Regions from separate parts of the Amycolatopsis sp. NPDC050768 genome, predicted to be linked through region 1. Evidence: riboswitches for the same ligand, from Rfam matches in the RefSeq annotation. Region 1 holds a riboswitch; each other region holds the start of a gene.
What was found. Region 1 has a riboswitch for S-adenosylmethionine ahead of AB0H62_RS26025 (ATP-binding cassette domain-containing protein). Riboswitches for the same ligand answer to the same signal wherever they lie in the genome.

Region 1 (3,249 bases):
ACCCGAAGACGCGCGGCGAGCAGCTCGACGTGCACGACTTCGTCCGGCTCGCGGCTCAAGCCTGAAAGATCCGGCGCAGGTGGTAGTCCAGCGTCGCGAGGACTTCGGGCGGGGTGAAGCGGCCGTGCAGGACGTCGAGGCCCAGGCCGGTGAAGCCCGCGACCAGCAGGTTGGCCTCGTGCCGCGGCTGGACGCCAGGCGGGAGCGCCACGCGGCGCAACAGGCTGGTGAGCAGGTCTTCGATCGGCGTCTCGGCGTGCAGGAACACCTTCGCCAGCGCCGGGTCGCTGTGGGTGCGGCTGAAGTAGGCGCGGTGGACGCGTAGCGACAGTTCGCGCTCGGCGTCCAGCGGGAGCAGCTCCGTGAGCAGAGTCCGGACCACGCCGCGCACGCTCTGGTCGAGCTGTGCCGCGATGCGGGCCTGCGTGCGCTGCTCGCCGCGTTCATGGAGGTAACGCAGGGACAACACGAGCAGGTTGTGCTTCGTTTCGAAGTAGTACTGCACCAGCCGCAGTGACACGCCTGCCTCGGCGGCCACCTCGCGCATGCTCACGGAGTCGAGCCCGCGTTCGGCCGCGATGCGCCACACCGCCCCGGCGATCTCGCGCCGGCGCTGCTCGTGGTCGACCCGGTGCGCCACGGTCCTCCTCCGCTGTAGTGGTACGACTGTATCCGATACGCACGTATCACAAACGGGCGTGACGGACGTCCGGATTCGACTCGTGGACGGGAGTGGACGTCCGGCCGGGAAGACGAAGTGTCTCGCCGTGGCGAACTACCTCGCCGAACCGTCATTTACCCACGTGCGAGCTGCCCCGCGATTCCCGTGCCGGAATCGCAGCTCCACCAGGGATCGGCAGCGTCCACAGTGGAATAGGCGTCGGATTCGCCGCGCGGAAGAAATTCGGTGCCGGAGCTTTCGGGGTCCACGATGTGGCTGCGGGTGTCCCGGTATCCGGGCACCACCACTCGTGTGATCTGCACCAACGCGCTTGCGTTCACCCAATGGGATCGGCTTTACTCAGAAACGTCCATCCCGAGCGACTGAGAGACCTGGCTCGCCGAAGTCGCAGCAACCACCCCCCATGGGGCAGGTGCTACAGCCAGGACCGATGGAGGCTGTTTCCGATGCAGAGGGTAGCCCGCCCGCTCCTGTTGACCCGGCGGCGCGTCGTCGATGAAGGTCGCCGCACGGTATGTGCGTGTCGACGCTCCACAGTCATCGCCTGATCCTTTCTTCCGCAATTCTGCGCACCGTCCGAAAAGGACGGTAATTCGGTGACGCCCGGCGCGCCCGGAAACGGTGCTGCGCCTCATGCCTGGAGCTCTCTTCGTGATCACTGTCGAAAACGTGTCCAAGTCCTTTCCCCTCAACGGAAATCCGGTCGCCGCGCTGCGTGATGTGAGCGTCGACGTGCAGGCCGGTTCCCTCTTCGGCGTGGTGGGCCCCGCCGGCTCCGGCAAGTCCACGCTCGCCCGCTGCATCGCGCTGCAGGAGCGCCCGGACCGCGGTGTCGTGCGGCTCGACGGCCTCAACACCGGTGCGCTCGACGGCCGCCGGCTGCGTGAGGTCCGCCGCCAGCTGGGTGTCGTCGGCACCAAGCCGGAGCTGCTCGCCGAGCGCACCGTCGCCGGCAACATCGCCACCCCGCTGGAGCAGCTCGGCATCGACGGGCCGCAGCGCAAGACCCGCGTCGGCAACCTGCTCGACCTCGTGGGCCTCACCGCCCGTGCCGCGCAGAAGCCGGCCGACCTCACGCCCGGCCAGCTGCGCCGCGTCGCCGTGGCCAGGGCACTCGCCGCCGGCCCGGCCGTGCTGCTCGCCGACGACCCCACCGCCGGCATCGCCCCCGAGGAGGCCGGCGCCGTGCTGGCCGTGCTCGACCGGGCGCGCGCCGAGCTGGGCACCACCGTGCTGCTGACCACTCCGGACGCCGGCGTCGTCCGCCGCGTCTGCGACGACGTCGCGGTGCTCGAAGACGGCGCGGTCGTCGAACGCGGTCACGTGCTCGACCTCATCGCCTCGCCGGGCAGCTGGACCGCGCAGGCGGTGCTGCCGGTGATCGAGACCGCCCGCGCGCAGGCCGCGAAGTACGACCGGTCCGCCGACGTCGTGCTGATCGGCTTCGCGTCCGTCGGCGCCCTGCTGCCCGAGGCGGCCGGTCGCTTCGACGTGGAGGTCGCCACCATCGGCGGCGGACTCACGCGCATCGGTGACACCCCGATCGCTCGTTTCCGCATCGGTGTCCGCGGCGAGCGAGCCGACGCGGCGCTGGCGTGGATTGCCGACCGCGGCGCTCACGTGACGCCGGCCGTGCGGGCCGCGCAGAGCGTCGCCGCCTGACCCCAGCCGACCCCGTCGGTGCCGTGAAGGGCTCGTTGAAGGACTCCGATTCCTTCAACGGGCCCTTCCTCGCGCGGTGCGCGGGTCCCGGGGTCCAAGGTTGGCGTCGACGTGTCCGAGAGGTTGGGACAGCCGTCCTGAGGATGCCTGTTTTCTCCTGGTGGGGAGCCCAGGCGCCCGGCCACGTAGGCTTGACGGGTGCTCGCCGTAGTTCCACCACCAGTCACCGTCCGGGTCCCGGCCAAGGTCAACCTGCACCTGGCCATCGGTGACCTGCGCGAGGACGGCTACCACGACTTGGTCACCGTCTTCCAGGCGTTGTCGCTCACGGACGAGGTGACCGTCGCGGCCACCGACGACCCGGGGCTCGAGGTCTTCGGCGAGGGGGAGGGGTCGGTGCCCACCGACGCCACCAACCTCGCCTGGCGCGCGGCCCAGGAGCTCTCCACCTACGCCGGCCGCGCCGAGGGAGACGACCTGAAGGTGCGGATCGTGCTGCGCAAGGGCATCCCCGTCGCCGGCGGTATGGCGGGCGGGAGCGCCGACGCGGCGGCGACGCTCGTCGGCCTGGCCTCGCTGTGGAAGCTCGACGTGACGCGCGACGAGCTGGCCGCCATCGCGGGCAAGCTCGGCAGCGACGTGCCTTTCGCACTCTACGGCGGCACCGCGCTCGGCACCGGCCGCGGTGAGCAGCTCGTGCCCGTGCTGTCGCGCCACACGTTCCACTGGGTGCTCGCGTTCGACACCGAAGGCCTGTCGACGCCGAAGGTGTTCGGCGAGCTCGACCGCCTGCGCGCCGAAGGCAACCCGCCGCGCATCGGCTCGCACACCCCGGTCGTCGAGGCCCTCGCGTCGGGCGACCCCCGTCAGCTCGCGCTGCTGCTGGGCAACGACCTGCAGGCGGC
Region 2 (3,249 bases), on a different contig from region 1:
TCGCGCTACTCGTTGCCTCAGTTCCTCGAGGCGGTGGGCGCGCGGGCGGCGATGATCAGCGTGGGCGCGGGCAACAGCTACGGGCACCCGGCGAAGTCCACAGTGGACGTGCTGGGCACGTTGGGTGTGCTCGTGACGCGGACCGATGTGGACGGCGACACGGCCGTGCTGCCCGGTGACGGCGGGCCGGCGGTGGCGCGCCGGGGTGAGCCGCGCGGGCCGCCCCGGTAGGGGAGCGGCCCGCGGGCCCGGCGGTCAGAGGCCGAGGGCCTTGCTCACGGCTTCGGCCGACGGCGGCACGGTGGCCTTGGGGCCGATGCGGCCTTCGAGGGCGTCGAGCGTCTTGAGGCCGTCGCCGGTGATGAGCAGCACGGTCTCGGCGTCGGGGTCGATCTTGCCGGCCTCGATGAGCTTCTTGGCGGTCGCGACGGTGACGCCGCCCGCGGTCTCGGTGAAGATGCCCTCGGTGCGCGCGAGCAGCTGGATGCCCGCGACGACCTCCTCGTCGCTCACGTCCTCGATCGCGCCGCCGGTGCGGTTGACGACGTCGAGCACGTAGGGGCCGTCGGCGGGGTTGCCGATCGCGAGCGAGCGGGCGATGGTGTCGGGCTTCACGGGCTGGACCACGTCGTGGCCGGCGCGGAACGCGGCCGAGACGGGGGAGCAGCCGGTGGCCTGCGCGCCGAACACCTTGTAGGGGCTGGCTTCCACGAGGCCGAGCTGGCCGAGCTCGCGGAAACCCTTGTCCACCTTGGTCAGCTGCGAGCCCGACGCGATCGGCACCACGATCTGCTCCGGCAGGCGCCAGCCGAGCTGCTCGGCGACCTCGTAGCCGAGCGTCTTGGAGCCTTCGGAGTAGTAGGGGCGCACGTTGACGTTGACGAACGCCCACGTCGGGTGTTCGCCGGCGAGCTCGGTGGCGAGGCGGTTGACGTCGTCGTAGTTGCCGTCGACGGCGATCAGATCACCGTCGTAGACGGCGGTGGTGAGGATCTTGGCGCGTTCGAGCGACTTCGGGATCAGGACGACCGACCGCCAGCCGGCGCGGGCCGCCGCGGCGGCCGTCGCGTTGGCCAGGTTGCCGGTCGAGGGACACGCGAGGACCTCGAAGCCGAACTCGCGGGCCGCGGCCAGCGCGACGGCGACCACGCGGTCCTTGAAAGAGTGCGTGGGGTTGCCGGTGTCGTCCTTGACCCACAGGGACTTCAGGCCCAGGGCCTTGGCGAGGCGGTCGGCCTTCACCAGGCGGGTGGCGCCGGGTTCGGTGTTCGGGATCTCCTCGACAGTCGAGGGGACGGGAAGGAGCTTCTTGTAGCGCCAGATGTTCTTGGGGCCGGCCTCGATGTCTTCGCGGCGCACGCGGCCGAAGTCGTAGGCGACCTCGAGCGGCGAGAAGTCCTCCGCGGAGACGAACTCCGGGGCGAGCGGCTGCCGGTGGCCCTCTTCCTTCGACACCAGTTCGACGGCCGGACCGAGGTCCAGGGTCTTCTTGGTGGAGGTCGTGCCGAGGGTAACGGTCATCGCGAGGTTCCTTTCCTCATCTGCCCCGCAAAAGCGGGCCGGAATTGGCACCGTGGTCGTCAGCTATCCCGCAAATTCGGGAAGACAGGCTGTACGCCGGTTGCCGGGGCTTCTTCGGGCCGTTCCCTCTGCCCCTCTGGATGAGCGGTCTTCAGTTGTCGGCGCGCCTCGCTGGGCGCTGCCTCGGGTACACCGTACGACATGGCGATCACCTCGTGCCACGGTGGCGGCGCACATCACCGCAGCGGGCGCGGGGCCGGGCGGGTGAGAGGATGGCGGGGTGACCACCGCACCCGCGCCACTCCACCTCGTCCTCGGTGAGGAAGAACTGCTCATCGAGCGGGCTGTCCGCTCGTCGCTGGACGCCGCGCGGGCCGTGGACTCGACGGCCGAGATGACGCGCAACCGGGTGTCCGAACTCACACCGCCCGTGCTCGCCGAGCTGGTGAGTCCCTCGCTGTTCAGCGAGGGACGGGTCATCGTGCTCGACTCGGCGCAGGACATCTCGCAGGAGCTGGCGGACGCGGTGATGGCGTACCTCAAGGCGCCCGCCGACGGGATCGTGCTCGTGGTCGTGCACAACGGCGGCGGCCGCAGCAAGGCGGCCAAGGCGCTGCCCGCGGCGCTGAAAAAGGCGGGCGCGGAGATCACCGAGTGCCCGAAGCTCACGAAGGCCGCCGATCGGGAGTCGTTCGTGCGCAACGAGGTGCGCCGCGTCGGCGGCAAGATCGACGCGGCGGGGGTGATGGCGCTGATGGATACCGTCGGCTCCGACCTGCGCGAGCTGTCCTCCGCGGCGACGCAGCTCGTCGCCGACACCGGTGGCGCCATCGACGAGCAGGCCGTGCGCCGCTACCACACCGGCCGCGCCGACGTGACCGGCTTCGCCGTGGCGGAGAAGGCCGTGGGCGGCGACCGCGCGGCGGCCCTGGAGTCGCTGCGCTGGGCCATGCAGCTGGGCGTGCCGCACGTCCTGGTCGCCGACGCCCTCGCGGACGCGGTGCGCACAATCGCCCGCGTGTCCGCCGCCGGCCGCGGCAACCCGAACCAGATGGCCGGAGAGCTGGGCATGCCGCCGTGGAAGATCCGCAAGGCGCAGGGCCAGTCGCGCGGCTGGGGCCAGGACGGCCTCGCCACGGCGATGCGCGTGGTCGCCCGCCTGAACGCCGAGGTCAAGGGCGTGGCGGCGGACGCGGACTACGCCCTGGAACGCGCGGTCGTCGAGGTTGTCGCCGCCAAGGGTGAACGCTGACGCTGCTCGGCGGGCAGGGTTCGAGCCACCGGCATCGGGCCTGAGGCACCGCCGAACCGCCGCGAGATGGCCGGGCGGGACCGTTGGTCGCGTGCGCAGATTTTGCAACAGCCACCGCCGGCCGATCGACCGTCGCCGCGGTATCTCAGCGCACAGGCACGCTGCGCGCAGGGGGCGGGAGAGCGCACGAAAAAGCCCGGCGACAGTCGGTCACCGGGCCCTTTCAGGTCTGGCAGGGTGCTGCGATCAGCTCAGAGCTGGTTCGCGCGCTTCGCGAGAGCCGACTTCTTGTTGGCGGCCTGGTTGGCGTGGATGACGCCCTTGGTGACGGCCTTGTCGAGCTTGCGGGCGGCGTCGCGCTGGAGTTCGAGGGCCTTGGTCTTGTCGCCGGAGTCGGCGGCCTCACGGAACTTGCGGATCGCGGTCTTCACCGAGGAGCGGATCGCCAGGTTGCGCTGACGGGCCTTCTCGTTGGT
Region 3 (3,249 bases), on a different contig from region 1:
GCTCCTCGGTGCTGCCCAGGCCGAGGCTCACGCGCACGGCCTGCTGCCCGTCGCGGCCGCATTCGCCGATGAGGCGCTTGGTGGCGACGTGGGCGCAGAACGCGCCGTCGCGCACGCCGATGCCGTACTCGGCCGAGAGGACCGCGGCGAGCCAGCCGGGTTCGAAGCCGTCGACGATGAAGCTCACCGTGCCCACGCGGTCCACCGGCGCGTCGAACAGGCGCAGCTCGGCGCAGCCGGGCACGCCGGCCAGGCCCTTGCGCAGCCGCTCCAGCAGCGTGGCCTCGTGCTCGCCCACGGCGGCCCAGTGCGCGGACAGCTGCTCGCACGCGACGCCGAGCGCGTAGACACCGACAGTGTTCGGCGAGCCGGCCTCGTGCCGCTCGGCACCGGTGTTCCACACCACGGCGTCCTCGGTCACGAGCTTGGTCGCTCCCCCGCCGGCGAGGTATGGCTCGGCGGCGCGCAGCCAGTCGGACCGGCCGATGAGAGCGCCGGCGCCGAAGGGCGCGTAGAGCTTGTGCCCCGAAAGCGCGACGTAGTCGACGTCCAGCTCCCGCAGGGAAATCCGGCGGTGCGGCGCGAGCTGCGCGGCGTCCAGCGCCACGCGGGCGCCGTGCTTCCGTGCCACGGCGGCGATCTCGGCCACCGGCAGCAGCTCACCGGTCACGTTGGACGCTCCGGTCACCACCACGAGCCGCGGCCCCTCCGGGCAGGCGTCGAGCGCTTCGTCCACAACGGACACCGCGGCCAACCGCGTGCGCGGCAGCTGCACGCGGCGCACATTCGGGCCCCGCCAAGGCAGCAGGGCCGCGTGGTGCTCGGTGTCGAACACGACCACGGACGTGCGCCGCGGCAGCGAACGCGCCAGCAGGTTGAAGGAATCCGTGGTGTTGCGGGTGAACACGACGGTGTCGGTGGCGCGCGCGTCGACGAACCGGCGCAGGATGTCGCGCGTGCGCTCGTAAAGGCGCGTGGACACCTGCGAAGCGAAGCCCGCGCCGCGGTGCACGCTCGCGTACCAGGGCAGGAACTCGTCGACGGCGGAGCGGACCGCGTCGAGACACGGCGCACTCGCGGCGTGGTCGAGGTTGGCGTAACCGATCTCGCCGCCGGTCACCAGGGGCACCCGCAGTGCCGCCCCCGCGACGCCGGGGATCCCCTGTGCGGCAACGGTTTCGGTGTTTTCAGCGGTACGGTCCAGAGCGAGAGTCATGGCGGTGCCTCCTCGGCAGTCCGGGGGACCCCCGGCGAGGGGCCCGCGCTTGCCCGTCGCACAACACGACCGGCCCGGTCTTCACCCGGGGCACCCCACCGCGGTAGGAGGGTTGCCGGCCAGCAAGCCGGGGCTGAACGCTGGCACTCATGACCTGTTGATGAAGGTAACCGATTCCGGGCGTGCGGAGAAAGCCCCGTCCCGTGATCTGAGATGGCGCTCACACGCCGGCGAACCCGCGAACGTCACCGAAAACGCGTCAACGGCCCAGCTCACCGCGCCAGCGCGCGAGCCGCCCGGCCCGGTCGACGGCGCGGATCCGGCGCTCGGTCGCGTCGCGGACCCCGGCCGTGGTGACCACCAGCAGCTGGTCGTCCTCCTGCAGGCGGCTGGTCTTCTGCGGCGTGAACCCGGAGCCGCGGCGGACCACGAGGCTCACGGTGGCGCCGGCGGGCAGGCCGAGCTCGGAGATGTACACGCCGTGCAGCTTCGAGCCCTTCTGGATGCGCACCTGCAGCAGCTCGGCGCCGAGCTCGTCCAGCGGCGCGGCGTCGACCTCGATCTCGTGCGCCTCGGAGGGTTTTGCGAGGCCCAGCAGCCGCGCGACCGGGCCGAGTGTGGCCCCCTGCAGCAGCGTCAGCACGACGACCAGCACGAACACGGCGTCGACGAGTCGCTCCGCGCCCGGCACACCCTGGGACAGCGGGATCAGCGCCAGCACGATCGGCACGGCCCCGCGCAACCCGGCCCACGACAGGAACGTCTGCTCCCGCCACGGCAGCCGGAACGGCAGCAACGACAAGACCACCGACAACGGGCGCGCGAGCAGCAGCACCACCGCGCCCGCGACGAGACCCGGGATGAGCGCCTCGAGGATCCGGCCGGGCGAGGCGTAGAGACCGAGCAGCACGAACAGCCCGATCTGCGCGAGCCAGCCGAGCCCCTCGGCGAACGAGAGCGTGTCGGAGCGGTGCGGCAGCCGCGAGTTGCCCAGCACGAGACCGGCGACGTAGGTGGCCATCAGGCCCGACGCGTGCGCCAGCTGCCCGCTGGAGTACGCGAGGATGCATACGGCCACCGTCGCGAGCGGGTAGAGGCCCGTGGCCGGCAACGCGGCCCGGCGCAGCGCCATCGCACCCAGCCACCCGAACAGCAAACCCAGCACGAGCCCGGCGGCGAGTTCGTAAACGACCAACAGCGGCAGGGTCCAGTCCAACGCGGCCGCCGAGGAGAGCGCCACGACCGCGATGTACGCGGGTGCGTCGTTGAGCCCGGATTCCAGCTCCAGCGTACCCACGAGCTTCGGCCCCACGGAGAACGTGCGCAGCACCGAAAACACCGCCGCCGCGTCGGTCGACGCGAGTACGGCGCCCCACAGCAGCCCGAATCGCCAGTCGAGGCCGAGCAGCCAGTGCAGGGCCGTGCCGGTGACCACGATGCTCACGATCACGGCCACTGTGGACAGCAGGATTCCCGGGCCCAGCGAGGATTTCACCGCGCTCCAGCGCGTGGTGAGGCCACCTTCGGTGAGGATCATGACGAGCGCGGCCAGCCCCAGCGACTGCGTCAGGCTCGAGTTGTCGAAGTGGATCCCGATGCCCGATTCGCCCAGCGCCACACCGATGCCGAGGTACAGCAGCAGCGACGGGAGACCGAGGCGGATCGACACGCGCACGGCGAGCACCGACGCGAGCAGGACGACACCGCCGACGCCGAGCACGACGGGAAGCTGGTCCATGTCCGCCCCCTCCCGGTCGCCGTGGGCTTCCAGAATAGAGAGACGGAGCCGTTCACTCGTTCGTGCACCACTGGACAACTCGGGCAAACTGCTGTGTTAGGACACTCAGCCCCCACTGAGTGTCGCCAGATCGACACCGAGCGCCGCGAACGGCTTCTCCCCGACCGGCCTCAACCGCACCGCGCGTTGCCGGTCGCGGGTCACCCACCCCGCGTCGACGGCCCGCGCCAGGATCGCCGCGGGCACGGCGCCGGCGAGGTGGTCGCGCCGCTCCGTCCAATCCAGACAGTCACGC

Region 2: it holds a riboswitch for S-adenosylmethionine, as region 1 does, so the genes downstream of both, thrC (threonine synthase) here and AB0H62_RS26025 (ATP-binding cassette domain-containing protein) in region 1, are expected to answer to the same signal.
Region 3: it holds a riboswitch for S-adenosylmethionine, as region 1 does, so the genes downstream of both, AB0H62_RS14610 (aminotransferase class V-fold PLP-dependent enzyme) here and AB0H62_RS26025 (ATP-binding cassette domain-containing protein) in region 1, are expected to answer to the same signal.

What each region holds. Positions count from the first base shown of each region.
Region 1 covers NZ_JBFAHL010000009.1:78,548-81,796, reverse strand. The annotation lists gene rsmA (16S rRNA (adenine(1518)-N(6)/adenine(1519)-N(6))-dimethyltransferase RsmA) at 1-65, shown strand, start outside; gene AB0H62_RS26030 (TetR/AcrR family transcriptional regulator) at 56-640, opposite strand; SAM riboswitch class I at 1,029-1,119, shown strand; gene AB0H62_RS26025 (ATP-binding cassette domain-containing protein) at 1,334-2,344, shown strand; gene AB0H62_RS26020 (4-(cytidine 5'-diphospho)-2-C-methyl-D-erythritol kinase) at 2,543-3,249, shown strand, end outside.
Region 2 covers NZ_JBFAHL010000002.1:356,403-359,651, reverse strand. The annotation lists gene AB0H62_RS08945 (ComEC/Rec2 family competence protein) at 1-231, shown strand, start outside; gene thrC (threonine synthase) at 256-1,521, opposite strand; SAM riboswitch class I at 1,535-1,668, opposite strand; gene holA (DNA polymerase III subunit delta) at 1,802-2,773, shown strand; gene rpsT (30S ribosomal protein S20) at 3,025-3,249, opposite strand, start outside.
Region 3 covers NZ_JBFAHL010000004.1:309,650-312,898, forward strand. The annotation lists gene AB0H62_RS14610 (aminotransferase class V-fold PLP-dependent enzyme) at 1-1,216, opposite strand, end outside; SAM riboswitch class IV at 1,257-1,371, opposite strand; gene AB0H62_RS14615 (potassium/proton antiporter) at 1,476-2,954, opposite strand; gene AB0H62_RS14620 (helix-turn-helix domain-containing protein) at 3,060-3,249, opposite strand, start outside.